One region of the Delftia sp. DS1230 genome, then DNA from elsewhere that is predicted to be linked to it. Evidence: predicted binding sites of a transcription regulator. Region 1 holds the regulator's gene; each other region holds the start of a gene.
What was found. Region 1 encodes LexA, which represses DNA repair genes until DNA is damaged. Its sites were predicted from a motif close to ACTGTATNNNNATACAGT; they were not measured.
Positions count from the first base shown of each region.

Region 2: AAN986_RS09010 (putative DNA modification/repair radical SAM protein) is a predicted target of LexA. The motif match lies at 3,471-3,488, and genes of this name have one in related genera.
Region 3: AAN986_RS20115 (PA0069 family radical SAM protein) is a predicted target of LexA. The motif match lies at 2,779-2,796, and genes of this name have one in related genera.

Region 1 is NZ_CP157763.1:3,269,594-3,274,571, forward strand. Features, by position in the region: gene kdsB (3-deoxy-manno-octulosonate cytidylyltransferase) at 1-183, shown strand, start outside; gene adk (adenylate kinase) at 440-1,096, shown strand; gene AAN986_RS14620 (asparaginase) at 1,187-2,158, opposite strand; gene lexA (transcriptional repressor LexA) at 2,275-2,949, shown strand; gene AAN986_RS14630 (hypothetical protein) at 3,112-3,519, shown strand; gene AAN986_RS14635 (MFS transporter) at 3,603-4,784, opposite strand; gene AAN986_RS14640 (helix-turn-helix transcriptional regulator) at 4,926-4,978, shown strand, end outside.
Region 2 is NZ_CP157763.1:2,009,572-2,014,549, forward strand. Features, by position in the region: gene purL (phosphoribosylformylglycinamidine synthase) at 1-1,216, shown strand, start outside; gene AAN986_RS09005 (TIGR03915 family putative DNA repair protein) at 1,295-2,134, opposite strand; gene AAN986_RS09010 (putative DNA modification/repair radical SAM protein) at 2,150-3,469, opposite strand; gene AAN986_RS09015 (SWIM zinc finger family protein) at 3,951-4,978, shown strand, end outside.
Region 3 is NZ_CP157763.1:4,452,174-4,457,151, forward strand. Features, by position in the region: gene phnD (phosphonate ABC transporter substrate-binding protein) at 1-580, opposite strand, end outside; gene AAN986_RS20110 (LysR substrate-binding domain-containing protein) at 762-1,613, shown strand; gene AAN986_RS20115 (PA0069 family radical SAM protein) at 1,630-2,772, opposite strand; gene rnk (nucleoside diphosphate kinase regulator) at 3,067-3,471, shown strand; gene AAN986_RS20125 (acyltransferase family protein) at 3,545-4,702, opposite strand; gene AAN986_RS20130 (GbsR/MarR family transcriptional regulator) at 4,871-4,978, shown strand, end outside.

The DNA of each region.
Region 1 (4,978 bases):
CGCAGCTTCCCCCAGCTTTCCCAGGCACCCACCGAGGCACTGGAGGCCTTGGAGCAGTTGCGTGCGCTGTGGCACGGCCACCGCATCGCCGTCCATGTCACACCCCATGCACCCGGCCCTGGCGTGGACACGCGCGAGGATCTGGAGCGGGTGCGCGCCCAGCTGTCCAACCCGCCGGCCTGAATCGGCCGGCCGCTGAAAACGCACAAATGGCGATGCCGGGCATCGCCATTTGCAGCAACGCCGCCCATGCGGTTTTGTCGGACAGCAAAACGCAGGTTTTGGCGATTGCACAGGCGACAGTTTTGCCCCGTGCGTGTAAGCCAGTGTTGGCCCTGTGCGTGCTATCCTTGCCCGCGACAAAAATATGACGCATGGACTGTCCGCCCCGGTGGGCCGATCCGGCAGACAAGAATTTCTACTCTCCTCAAGGACTTCCATGAAACTGATTTTGTTGGGCGCACCCGGCGCCGGCAAAGGCACGCAAGCCGCTTTCATCTGCCAGAAGTACGGCATTCCCCAGATCTCCACCGGTGACATGCTGCGTGCCGCCGTCAAGGCCGGCACGCCCCTGGGCCAGCAGGCCAAGGCCGTGATGGACGCCGGCCAACTGGTCAGCGACGACCTGATCATCAATCTGGTCAAGGAGCGCATTGCCCAGCCCGATTGCGCCAACGGCTTCCTGTTCGACGGATTTCCCCGCACCATTCCCCAGGCCGACGCCATGAAGGCCGCCGGCGTGAAGCTGGACTACGTGCTCGAGATCGATGTGCCCTTCGATGCCATCATCGAGCGCATGAGCGGCCGCCGCTCCCACCCCGCTTCGGGCCGCACCTACCACGTCACGTTCAACCCGCCCAAGGTCGAAGGCCTGGACGACGTGACCGGCGAGCCGCTGGTGCAGCGCGAGGACGACAAGGAAGAAACGGTCAAGAAGCGCCTGGACGTCTACAGCAGCCAGACCCGCCCGCTGGTGGACTACTACCGCGCCTGGGCCGAGAAGGAAGCCGCAGCAGCCCCCAAGTACCGCGCCATCAGCGGCCTGGGCTCGGTGGAAGACATCACCCAGCGCGCCCTGGCAGCACTGGCTGAATGACGCAGGCCATGCGCCAGACCCCAGAAAAGCACCCGCCGGGTGCTTTTTTGTTGCCGGCCTGCATCTGAAGCGCCGGCGACGCCCGGAGGATCAGTCGCGCGGCTGCGCGGCCAGCGCCAGCATCATGGCAATCCGCGCCTTGGCCACGGGCAATTGGACCAGATCGGCCTCTACGGGGTCCGTGCCAAGCCCCGAGGCAACGGGCAGGCCTTCGGCGCAGCGCGTGCCCCGCCAGATCCAGACGCCTTTGTCGCGCGCACGCAGCAAGGCCGCTTCCATGCTTTCGTGAACGGTCGCATTGCCCGTGCCGGCCACCACGATGCCGCGCACGCCTGCGGCCACCAGCGCATCCACGCCGCAGGCTCGCGCCAGGGCACCGCTGAACACCACCTCGACCCAGGGCAGCTCATCCAGCGCCAGCAGGTCAGACAGAGCGGGAGCGAAAATCACCATCCGCGCAACGGGGGCAACCGGCGTGACCGGCGCATCAGGCACCAGCCAGCGCACGCGCCCTTCCTCCACCAGGGCCTGCGGGCCACCTTCCATGGAGCGCATGGCCTGCAGTCGGTAAGGGTGGACTTTTTGCACCTGGGCCGCCGCATGCACTTCGCCGCCGGCCACCACCCACACACCGCTGCGCCCGCCGCTGGCGGCCACGGTCACGGCATCGCGCAGATTCTGCGGTCCGTCGGCCAGCAGGGCCGTGGCCGGGCGCATGGCGCAAGTGAGCACTATGGGCTTGGTGGCAGGCAGCAGGCTGTGCAGCAGCCAGGCCGTCTCTTCCAGCGTGTCCGTTCCATGCGTGATCACCACGGCGCGTGTGTCCGCATCCTCCAGCGCCTGCGTGCAGGCACGCAGCAACGCGCGCCACACGGGCCAGTCCATATCCTTGCTGTCCACCTGCGCGATCTGCTGCGTCTGCACAGGCCCCAGCGCCTGCTGCTCCAGATCCGGCACGGCATCGAGCAGCGACTGCACCGTGATCTGTCCGGCCTTGTATCCCACTGCCTGCGACTGCGAATCCGCCCGGCCGGCGATGGTGCCGCCCGTGCCAAGAATCACCAACTTTGACTGCCCCACTTGCACCTCTTGGAAAACTGGTTAAAAATACAGATACTGTATAAATCATCAGATGACTTCTCTGCCTGTCATCTGAATTCAAGGACCGGACGCACGCCATGCTCGACCATCCCAAGCTCACCGCCCGCCAGCAACAGATCCTGGACCTGATCCAGGCCGCCATCTCCCGCACGGGCGCGCCCCCCACCCGCGCGGAAATCGCCAACACGCTGGGCTTCAAGTCCGCCAACGCAGCAGAGGAACATCTGCAGGCCCTGGCCCGCAAAGGCGTGATCGAACTGGTCAGCGGCACCTCCCGCGGCATTCGCCTGCGTACCGACACCGTGCGCAACATCAATGCCGCACGCGGCACCAGCTTCGGGCTGCCGCTGTCGGCCCTGGCGCCGCTGATGCTGCCGCTGGTGGGCCGCGTTGCGGCGGGCTCGCCCATTCTCGCCCAGGAACATATCGACCAGACCTATTCCGTCGAACCCAGCCTGTTCCAGGTCCGCCCGGACTATCTGCTGCGCGTGCGCGGCATGTCCATGCGCGACGCGGGCATCATGGACGGCGATCTGCTGGCCGTGCAGTCCGCGCATGAAGCCCGCAACGGGCAGATCGTCGTGGCACGCCTGGGAGATGAAGTCACCGTCAAGCGCCTGCGCCGCACCACGCAGGGCGTGGAGCTCCTGCCGGAAAACCCCGATTACCCGGTGATCCGCGTCGCTCCCGAAGAGGCCTTTGCCATTGAAGGCCTGGCCGTGGGGCTGATCCGCAACAGCATGTCCATGTAAGCCGGACGGGCAGCCCTGCACGGGTTGCCACCCCCTATTTCATGCACCGCCCAGGTGGTAGGCGCGAAGCCTTGCAGCTTCGCCCTGGGCGGAGCTTTGCCCGCAAACCGCAATCCTGCCTGTGTCCATGCCTCTTTGAAATACGCCAACAGGAGTCGTCACATGGGATTCGCTCTGCCAACACTGTCTTCTCTGTCCTTCCTGCGCCTGGCACAGGGCATTCGCCTGCCCGCCGCCGCCATGGAGCCCGCCATGCGCACCATCCAGCCCGAATCGCCTGTGCAATCCGAGCAGGCGACCATCCTGTCCTTCAGCAAGGCCCGCCGCCGCAGCCAGCAGCGGCGCAGCAAGTCAGCACGGCTGCCAGAACACAGGGATGCGCAGCTGCTGCTGCCCCTGCAACCCGAACTGCCCTCCCTTCCGGCAGATCAGGCCCTGCCTTCGGGTCTGCGCATCATCCAGCGCTCGCCGCAGGAGCAGCCCGAATGCCTGTTCATCTCGGGCCGCATGGCCGATGTCTGTGCCGCCCTGGAACGCATGGAAGCGCACGGCACGCAGACACCGGCCTGAGGTCGCCCTGAGACCAACCCGTCCACCCGGTCTGCGAGAGCCCGGGCCTGTCTCTTGCCTTGCCCAGCGGCAGGGGCTGCGCATCAGGCCCTGACAGCCGCCGGTGCAGCACTCCCCTCGCTGCGCCGATTGCGCATGCACCACGCCTGCGCCGCGGCAACGCACAGAATGCACAGCACGACGCTCAACGAAAAACGCAGTCCGCGCGCATCGGACAGCATGCCGAACAACGGCGCCACCATGCCGCCTATCGACATGGCCAGCCCCAGGGTCAGCCCGCTGGCCGTGGCCTGGTTGCGCGGCAGATAGTCCTGGGCCAGCGTGACCTGGGCGGCAAATGGAAGAAACATGCACACGCCCAGGGCCATGGTGCAGGCCAGCGCCATCCATGGCGTGGAGGCCAGGGCCAGGGCCGCCAGAGCAGGCAATGCCAGCAGGTAGCCGGCGCGGATGGCCTGCATGCGCCCCCGGCGATCTGCAAGCGTGCCCCCCAGCAAAGTGCCCACCGCCGCAGCGGCTGTGAATGAGGTCAGCGTGGCCGCTCCCATGAAGTCCGAGCCGCCCAGCTCGCGCGTCACGAACATGGGCAGGGTGGACAGCACCGTCACATAGGGAATCGACCAGCAGACGATGACCCCGCACAGCAGGAAGAAGGCGCGCCAGTGGTTGGCGGGCAATTCGCCCTGAGCCACGGCCGGGCGCCGGGTGGCGCAATGGTCCTTGGCTCCATCCCGCCAGGTACAGGCATACCAGAGCACCAGCATGGCCGCTGCAGGCAGGGCCAGCATCCAGCTGCGGTGCAAGGCGCCTGCGCCCACCACGGCCGCAGCCAGCATGGGAGCGAACGATGCCCCCGCCGTTCCGCCCACCGAAAACACGCTCATCGCCTTCTGCGAGCCGCCGCCCGCCATGCGGGCCGCCACCGTTGCGGACGGATGGTAGGCCGCGATCCCCAGGCCGCACAGCACGGCAGCCAACCAGCTGACCCAGTAGTCCGGGCTCATGCCCACCAGGGCCAGGCCCAGGGCGGCCACCACAAAGCCGGCCGGCACCATCCAGGGCCGTGGCGACCGGTCGGCATACAGGCCGAACAGCGGCTGGACCATGCTCGACAGGCCCGTGGCCGCCAGCATCAGGCCGCTGGCTTCCGTATAGCTGTAGCCGCGCTCCAGCACCATGAAGGGCAACAGCGCAGGAACCAGTCCCTGGTAGAGGTCGTTGATGGCATGCGTGCCCGTAAGCAGCCCCAGACGTGCGCGGTTCATGCCCTGCCTCCTGTCACGTCCGTCATTCTCGAAAGGGAAATCATCTCCATACCTGCCACTTTCCTGCGGATTGAAAGTGGGTCATCGTAGAAAGTGCATGATCTGCATTCCTGCTACGAAGCAACAACAATCGTCGAGAAAATGACAACCCGGCAAAGTGGCCCACTTTCCCATGCCCGCACCAGCGCCTGCCT
Region 2 (4,978 bases), 1.3 Mb from region 1:
CATGGACTCGGGCGAAGGCAAGAACTGGGCCTCCCAGATCAGCGGCCGCCGCGACGACATGACGCTGCGCGCGCTGTTCAACGAAGAACTGGGCGCCGTGCTGCAGATCCGCACGGCCGACCGCGCCGCCGTGCTGCAGACCCTGCGCGAGCATGGCCTGTCCACCTGCAGCCACATCATCGGCAAGACGCGTCCTGCCTCCTCCAAGGTCGATGCGGGCAAGGGCGAGCTGCAGGTCTGGCGCGATGCCAAGTCCGTCTTCGGCGCCTCGCTCAGCGACCTGCACCAGGTCTGGGATGCCGTCAGCTGGAAGATCGCCCAGCAGCGCGACAACCCGGCCTGCGCCGACAGCGAGCACGCCGCAGCCGGCGAGCCTGCCGACCCGGGCATGCACCTGCACCTGACGTTCGACCCGGCCGAGAACCCGGCCGCACCCTTCCTGAACCTGGGCGCGCGGCCCCGCGTGGCTGTGCTGCGCGAGCAGGGCGTGAACTCCCATGTGGAAATGGCCTACGCCTTCACCGAGGCCGGCTTCGACGCCGTGGACGTGCACATGACCGACCTGCAAAGCGGCCGCGCGCAGCTGCAGGACTTCGCCGGCGTGGTGGCCTGCGGCGGCTTCAGCTACGGCGACACGCTGGGCGCCGGCATCGGCTGGGCGCGCTCCATCACCTTCAACGACAGCCTGTCCGCGCAGTTCCAGCAGTTCTTCGGCCGCAGCGACACCTTCGGCCTGGGCGTGTGCAATGGCTGCCAGATGTTTGCCGAACTGGCCGATATCATTCCCGGCGCCCAGGACTGGCCGCGTTTCACGCAGAACCAGAGCAACCGCTTCGAGGCGCGCCTGTCCATGGTGGAAGTGCTGGAGTCGCCCAGCCTGTTCCTGCAGGGCATGGCCGGCAGCCGCCTGCCCATCGCCGTGGCCCACGGCGAAGGCTTTGCCAACTTCCGCTTCCGCGGCAATGCGGACAAGGCCATCGCCTCCATGCGCTATGTGGACAACCACGGCAAGGCCACCGAGCAGTACCCGTTCAATCCCAACGGATCGGCCGGCGGTCTGACGGCAGTGACCACGGCCGATGGCCGCTTCACGGCCATGATGCCCCACCCCGAGCGCGTGTTCCGCAACGTGCAGATGAGCTGGACCAACGGCGACAAGTCGGAATTCAGCCCCTGGATGCGCGTGTGGCGCAACGCCCGCAAGTGGCTGGGCTGATGCACTGAGCGACGCTGCAAAGCAGACAAAGGCCCTTCGGGGCCTTTTCTTTTTTCTGTTTCTTTTTGGCGGCTGCCGTTACGGCGCCAGCATCTGCGCCGTGCGCGCGCGGGCCTGCTGGACCAGGGTGGAGATCAGCACCGTCTCGGGCAGGTTGTGCCAGTAGCGGCGCGGCATCTCGCGCAGCATGGCCTGCTCCTTCAGGCGCGCGGGGTTGAAGGTGCTGGCGTAGTAGGTCAGCCACAGGGCCTCGCCCGCGTCGGCTGGCGGGGCATCGCTGCGGCGTGCGCCGGGCGCCAGGCGCAGCGCATGGCCGTCCCAGTGCACGCTGCATTGCGGCGTGAGGATGGCCCAGTGCATGTTGGCAAAGCGCTTGCAGAAGAAGGGTGCCGCCGCGCGCACGATGTGGTGCTCGGGCTCGAACCAGGCGATGTGCAGCTCGGGCAGGTTCTGCCGCTGGGTCGTCCGAAAGCGCACGAAGGCGTGCATCTTGTGGATCTCGCGCGAGACGGGGCGGGCCAGGGCCTCGATGGCGCGCCAGTCCGCATCCAGCGCATCCAGCCGCAGTTCGGGCCGGGCCTGCATGCGCGCCAGCCAGCGGTGGCAAAGCTCGAAGCGGCCTGCCGCGCGGTGCATGCAGGCATGGCGCAGGGCGGACATCTGGGTGTCCGACAGGGACAGCCCTGCCTCGCCGGGGCCGGCCAGCCCGGCGAGTGCCGAGGCGGGCATGGCCTGCTGCGGCGCGCTGGAAAACAGATCCACCCCCGCGCCGAGTGGCTGCGCACCCCGCGTGTCGGGCCACCGCCAGCGCACCACAGCGGGGTCGGCGCCGTGGGCCAGCAGCGCCCGGCAGGCTGCGCGAAAGCCGGGCCAGTCGTCAGGGCTGTCGAGTTCGATGGTGAGGGCCTGTCCGTGCATGGCGTGCTCCAGGTTCTAGAACAGGCTGGCCTGCAGTGCGCTTTGCACGCGCATGCCGCTGTGCCGCGCCTGGGCCTGGCTGGCCTGCGACTGCGCGATCAGCCGCGTGCGCAGCGCGGCCGAGTCGGTCTCGCCCAGCAGGGGCCGGTGGCCGTCGATCAGCACGAAGGGCAGGGCCTTTTGCACGGGGGCGCGCAGCCGCAGCAGATCGTCCAGCCGCAGCCTGCGCACGCGGCGCGCCGCCAGCAGGCGGTCCACCGTCTGCGTGCCCAGGCCCGGCACGCGCAGCAGCAGGCTGCGCGGAGCACGGTTGAGGTCCACGGGGAACTGCTGGCGGTTGGCCAGTGCCCAGGCCAGCTTGGGGTCGATCTCCAGGTCCAGCATGCCGTGGCGGCTGGCCGCCGCGATCTCGCCCGCCCCGTAGCCGTAAAAGCGCATGAGCCAGTCGGCCTGGTAGAGCCGGTGCTCGCGCATGAGGGGCGGCGCCTGCGGCGGCAGGTCGCGCGAGGCATCGGGAATGGGGCTGAAGGCTGAGTAGTACACGCGGCGCAGGCCGTAGCCCGCATACAGCGTATGGCTGGATTCGAGGATGTCGGCATCGGTTGCGCGGTCGGCGCCCACGATCATCTGCGTGCTCTGCCCGCCCGGCGCGAAGCGCGGCACGGCGGCGCGCTGCGCGGGCGCGCCGGGCAGGGACTGCGCCTGGCGCTGCTCGCGCGTGGCCGCGCGCCAGGCCTGCACATGCCGGTCCACGCCCTGCATGGCCTGGCGTATGCGCCGGCCGTCCTTTTCAGGCGCGAACTGCGCCAGGCCGCTGGCCGTGGGCAGTTCCACATTGATGCTCAGGCGGTCGGCATGGCGGCCTGCCTGGGCCAGCAATTCGGGCGCGGCATCCGGGATGGTCTTGAGGTGGATGTAGCCGCGAAAGTCATGCTCCTCGCGCAGGCGGCGCGCCACTTCCACCAGTTGCTCCATGGTGTAGTCGCTGGAACGGATGATGCCGCTGGACAGGAACAGCCCCTCGATGCAGTTGCGCCGGTAGAAGTCCAGCGTCAGCTGCACCACCTCGGCCACCGTGAAGCGGGCGCGCTGCACGTTGGAGCTCTTGCGGTTGATGCAGTAGCGGCAGTCGAAGATGCAGACATTGGTCAGCAGGATCTTGAGCAGCGAGATGCAGCGCCCGTCGGGCGCATAGCTGTGGCAGATGCCCATGCCGGTGACCGAGCCCATGCCCTTGCCGTCCAGCGAGTCGCGCCCCTGCGATCCGCTGGAGGCGCAGCTGGCGTCGTACTTGGCGGCGTCGGCGAGGATGAAAAGTTTGCGTTGCAGCTCCATGGCTGTATGAATATACAGTATATTTGCCTGGCACATCCAGTTTTTGGAGAGCCCATCCCCCAGCCAGGGTCTGGTCCGGCCTTGCCTGGCTCCGGTTTGAACGCACTGTCGGGCTATCGCAATGGCCAGCGGATTGCAATGGTTGCCAGTGCAATGGAATGAAACCGTTTTCAGTGCGCAATGAGTGCTTGCTTTCAATGGGTGGAGATGTGCATCGCAGGAAATGGTGAATGCGTGTTTCCTGCGTCTTTTTGCAATGCCTGAAGGCTGGTACGGCTTGGTGCCATCAATGCATGCGCTGATATAGCGCAGCTGGCTGCGCGCCATGGGGTTCCCGGTTCATGGGAGAGAGGTTTGACGTTGTTGTGATTTGTTTCAAATTGCCGATAACTATTGCTGATAGGCTTTCGGGCTTGCCGGGCGCGGTCGTTTCTTCATTCAATGCGCCTGGCGATGACAAACACTTGGAGAGGGAGCTTCGGTGTCGCGTGTATTAGGAACAGAGAGCGAAGTGCTGGCGCTATCGCCGGACGCTTCCTCCAGCAAGGCCGCCAAGGGGCTGCAATCGCCCGCCAAATGGCCCACCATGGGTGCCAACGATGTGGCGGTGTGGGGCGAGTGCCAGGGCAGCGGCAGCAAGCCCTACCAGACCCAGGTGGACCTGTCGGGACCCTCCTTCAAATGCTCTTGCCCCAGCCGCAAGTTCCCCTGCAAGCATGGGCTGGCGCTGATGCTGATGCGTGCGGGCGGCCAGGTCACCGAGGGCGGCGATCCACCGGCCTGGGTGCAGACCTGGCTGGACAGCCGCCAGGAAAAGGCCGAGAAGAAGGAGGCCAAGGCAGCCGCCGCGGCGGCCGAGCCGCCACCCGATCCCGAGGTTGCGGCCAGGCAGCAGGCCAGGCGCGAAGACAAGCGCTGGGACAAGGTCGAGGCGGGCCTGCAGGAACTGTCGCTGTGGATGCAGGACATGGTGCGCGCGGGCCTGGCCAACCAGGCCGGCGACTCCCAGATGCGCCAGCGCTGGAACACCATGGCCGCGCGCATGGTCGATGCGCAGGCCACGGGCATGGCGGCACGCATCAAGGACTGCCGGGATCTGGTGGACAGCCACCGCGACTGGCCACGCGACATGCTGGTGCAGCTGGGCCACTGGCAGCTGATCATCGACGCCGTGCGCCGCCGTGAATCGCTCAGCCCCGAGGTCAAGGCCGACGTGATGGCCGCGCTGGGCTGGCCCATGGACAAGGCCGAAGTGCAGGCCAGGGGCCAGCTGGTCGAGGACGAATGGCTGGTGGCCGGCCTGCGCATGATCGAGCGCGAAGGCCGGCTCATGGAGCGTCGCGTCTGGCTGCACGGGCAGCGCACGGGCCGCATGGCCCTGGTGCTGGACTATGCGCAGGGCGGGCGCGGCTTCGAATCGGCCTGGGTGCCTGGTCATCGCTACGGATGCGCGCTGAATTTCTACCCGGGCCATGCGCCGCTGCGCGCCATTGCCGCCAACGGCAACGG
Region 3 (4,978 bases), 1.2 Mb from region 1:
CCACCTTGCCGTTGGCCACGGCCATGATGCTGGCGTCGTGCGAGCCCGAGAAGATCACGCGCGAAAAGCCCTTGTCCGCATCGAAGCCCTCGGCCATCAACCCCGCCTTGGGAAATAGGTGGCCCGACGCCGAGGTCGGGTCCACAAAGGCAAAGCTGCGGCCCTTGAGATCGGCCACGCTGGCCGGGCCCTTGTCCTTGCGGGAGATCACCATGCTGTGGTAAGCGCTCTTGCCCGTCTTCTTGGTCACGGCCACGGCAAAGGCCTCGGCGCCTGCCACCTGGTTGGCCAGCACGTACGAGAACGGGCCGAGGAAGGCGATGTCGATCTTGTTGGAGCGCAGCGCCTCGATCACGCCGTTGTAGTCATTGGCCACGAAGGGCCGCACCTTCATGCCGGTGCGGGTGGCCAGCTGGTCCATGACCTGCTGGCTGGCGCGGATCATGGCCTGCGCGTCCTCCGAGGGGATCAGGCCCACGCGCAGCTCGGCGCTCTGGGCAAAGGCGGCAGTGGTAGCGGTGGAGGCCAGGGCCAGCACGGCGCCGGCATGGCGCAGCCAGGTCTTGCGGTTCATCTTCATGGGAGCGTTCCTTTGCATCAGGTCAGGCACATCGGCGGATCGGTGGATCCGTGAATCGCCGGTCAAATCGCCAGGCGGGTGGGTATGGCTGAATGCTAGGAGCGACATATTTCTGCCATGTGAAAGTTTCAGAATCGGTTTTGACAGCATCCATAGACAAAACCTTGAGATACCGACTTTCGTGAGCAACGCCCGCTACCGCGCCTTCATCGCCGTCGCCCACCATGGCAGCCTCAGCGCCGCCGCCCGCGCACTGGGCGTGAGCCAGCCCACCATCTCCACCCAGATCGCCACGCTGGAGCGCCAAAGCCAGATCGAGCTGTTCCACCGCCGCGGCTACCGCATGACGCTCACGGGCGCAGGCGCCAGACTGCTGCCCATGGCGCAGAAAATCATGGCGCTGGAGGCCGAGGCCGAATTCTTCCTGCGCGACTCGGGGCAGTTGCACCAGGGCGAGCTCAAGATCGGCGCCGTGGGGCCCTTCCATGTGATCGAAATGGTGGCCGCCTACCGCGCACGGCACCCGGGCATGCAGCTGTCCATCCGCATGGGCAACTCGCAGCAGGTGCTGGCCGACCTGGAACGCTACGACACCGACGTGGCCGTGCTCGCCGGCCTCTACGACCGCCCTGAGCTGCTGGCACGCGAGTACGCGCGCCACGCCATCGTGCTGTTCGCCCATGTGGCCCATCCCTTCGCGCGGCGCAGCGAAATCGCGCTGTCCGAACTGCAGGGCCAGCCTTTGCTGCTGCGCGAGCACGGCTCGACCACGCGCACCGCGCTGGAATCGGTGCTGCAGGCCGCCGGGGTGCAGCCGCGCACCGAGCTGGAGATCGGCAGCCGCGAAGCCATACGCGAAGCCGTGGCGCGCGGCCTGGGACTGGGCGCCGTGTCCGAAGCCGAATTCATCCCCGACCCGCGCTTTCGCCCGCTGCGCATCGCGGGCGACCCGGCCAGCACCACCACCTATGTCTATTGCATGCGCGAGCGCAGCGACAGCCTGCTGGTGAGGTCGTTTCTGGAGGCGGTTTGAGCCTGCCGGTCCGCGCTCAGAACAGACTGCGCTGCGGCAGCAGCAGCGACGGATGGTAGAGGCTGCAATCGAGCCGCAGCGGCTCGCGGTTGAATCCGTACCGACGGCAGGCCAGGGCGAAGCGCTGGCGCAGCAGCTCGGCCCAGTGGCCAGTACCTTTCATGCGCTGGCCGAACTCGGCGTTGTACACGCGGCCGGCCTCGCGCTGCTCGCCCTGGATGCCGTGCAGGTCGCGCACGCGCTCCATCACGCGGCGGGCGCGGTCGGGGTAGTGCACCTGCAGCCATTGTTCGAACAGCGGCGCCACTTCCCAGGGCAGGCGCAGCACGGCATAGAAGGCGTGGCGCGCGCCTGCGCCGGCGGCCGCCTCCAGCACCTTCTCCAGGTCTTCGTTGATGAAGGGAATCTGCGGTGCCAGGCTCACGCCCACGGGCACGCCCGCCTCGGTCAACGCGCGGATGCTGCGCAACCGGCGGTACGGCGCGGCGGCGCGCGGCTCCAGGTGGCGGGCCAGGTCGGCATCCAGCGTGGTCAGCGTGATGTGCACCGAGGCCAGGCCCTGGCGCGCCAGCGGGGCCAGCAGGTCCAGGTCACGCTCCACCCCGCTGCCCTTGGTGACGATGGAAACCGGGTGGCGCGCCTCGGCCAGCACTTCGATCAGGCGGCGCGTCAGCCCCAGCTCGCGCTCCACGGGCTGGTAGCAGTCGGTGACCGAGCCCAGCATCACGGGCGCGGCCACATGGCTGGCGCGCGACAGCTCGGCGCGCAGCAGCTCGGGCAGGTTCTGCTTGGCGATGAGCCGGGTCTCGAAGTCCAGCCCCGGCGACCAGCCCAGGTAGCTGTGCGTGGGCCGGGCATAGCAATAGATGCAGCCATGCTCGCAGCCCCGGTAGGGATTGAGCCCCATGTGAAACGGCAGGTCGGGCGACTGGTGGCGGCTCAGCGCCGAGCGGGCCTGCTCCCAGCGCAGTTCGGTGCGCAGGGGCGCGGCTTCCTCGCCTTCGGCCGGCGCCTCAAGACTGCCCCAGCCGTCATCGAAGGCCTCGCGCGGATCGGTGGTGAAGCGGTGTGCCAGTTGGCTGGCTGCGCCCCGGCCCTTGATGGGGTGCAGGGGCACCCGGGCCGTGTCGTGATGAGGCGTGGGAGGACTGGAAAGCATGAAGCAACTGTATAAAAATACAGTCATACCAACAAGCACTCCCCGCATGCCTGCGGTTGCGAAGTGGGTTTTGCCGGCTTGGCAAGTGCCCGCGCCAATCCGCACCGCACCGTGCGGGTTCGCTTGGCAGAACGCGCACGGGCCTGCACAATGGCCTTATCGCACCAACTTGGTGCTTTTCTCTTTTCTGAAGATGCCTTGGCCCGGACAACCGCGTTGCCCGGGCTTTTGTCCGTTTGGGCGCCGCTGCCCTTCACTGCAGCCACGGCGCAAGCACACAAGGGAGCCAACACCATGGAGCGCAAGCCCCACATCATTCTTTCGTCCCTGGACCTGGAACGCATCGAGGCCCTGCTGGACAAGCAGCCCGCCTTTCCCGGCCGCGAGGCGCTCGAGGCCGAGCTGGACCGTGCCGACGTGCTCGAGCCCAAGGAAATGCCGCCCAACGTGGTGACCATGAATTCCACGGTGCGCTTCACGCTGCTGGAGTCGGGCAAGACCAATACGCTGACCCTGGTCTATCCCAAGGAGATGGATGGCAGCGCCGACAAGGTGTCGGTGTTCGCGCCCGTGGGCATTGCCCTGCTGGGCCTGAGCGTGGGCGACCAGTCCCGCATGCCCGGCCCCTCGGGCCAGGTCACCGTGCGCGTGGATGCCATCGAGTTCCAGCCGGAAAGCGCAGGCGAGCTGCACCGTTGAACGCCGACCGGCGTGAAGCGAAAAAGGCAGCCCACCGGCTGCCTTTGTTGTTTGTGGACTGACGCACCGCGCCTCAGCGCAGGCCCGCCACAAATGCCGCGATCAGGCCGGTGCCCACCAGGCCCGCCTGCCAGCGCAGCGCCATGTGCCAGCTGGGAACGTGGCGCTCCACGCGCTCGTACAGCAGATGACCGGCCGCAATCGACAGCACAAAGGCCGTGCACATGCCCAGCAGGGCGGCGGGAATGGAATGTGGCCAGAAATGGCTTTCCACGGCGTTGACCAGCAGGCAGACCGAGAAGTGCACGAGAAACACCGAGTACGAAATCTTGCCCAGCCGGCGCAGCGGCGCCCAGCCTTGTGCCTGGGCAAACGCGGGGCTGCGCATGGCCGCGGCCAGGGCCAGCGCCGTGGCACCGGCCAGTGCGATGCGGTCGCGCCACTCCAGTGCCAGCGCCGCCACGACCAGGGCCACGATCAGCAGGGACCAGCTCCAGGCCGTCGAGGACTTGTCCGCATGCGCGGCCCAGTAGGCCAGCATGCCCAGGCCGTAGGCGCCAAAGAAGTACGGCGCCCACACATCCCATTGCGCATCCAGATTGAAGCCCAGCAGCGAGGCCGCCACGCCGATCACCACCAGCGCCTGCGCCACGCTCAGCGTCCAGGGCCAGCAGCGCGACAGCGCCTGGCCACCGAAGCGGCGGCGCAGCAAGGCGCCGCCCCAGCGCGTGCCGGCCAGCAGCAGCGCCGTCAGCGCAAACAGCTGGAAGTCGATGGACACGTACCAGACGCCGGCGGACAGCGACTCCTCGCCCACGATGTTCTGCAGCAGCAGCGCATGCGCCACCAGCTGCCAGAGATCGGGCTCGCCCGACACCGAGGCATGGTCGAACCAGGGCCGCACGGCCGCCGAGACGACGATGGCCACGACCAGGGCCACGGCATAGGGCACGACCAGGCGCACGAAGCGGCGCCCGATGCGCGACCACGGATCGCAGTGCTGGCCGTGGCCTTGCGGCGCCATGCTGGCTGCCGCCAGGTAGCCGCCCAGCACCAGGAAGATCTGCACGGCCATGCGCGCATATTCATAGAGCCAGTCGATGAGGTCCGGCGCGGCCGGATGGGCGATATCGGACATGGGGCCGTAGAAGGCCAGGTGGTGCCAGACGATGGCGGCACAGGCCAGGCCCTTGGTGCAGTCGATCAGCGCACTGCGGCTAGCGTGGGACATGGGGCAATCTGCAATCTGCGAACGGGTCGGGAAGCGGGAGGCGCTGGGCCCGGGCCGCCTGGCCGCAAGCCCGCAAAGGCGCCATTGTGCGCCTTTTGACCGCGTCTTGCAGAAAGCTGACGCACCGCTTTCCAAGCCGCACAGGACATGCCGGCACGCGAGGGCACAATGCATGCCATGACGCAACCCAAACCTCTTCCGGCGTTGAACCGGCAGTTCGTCTCGCACTTCGGCGAGATGGGCAGCCGCTGGGGCATCAACCGCACGGTAGGCCAG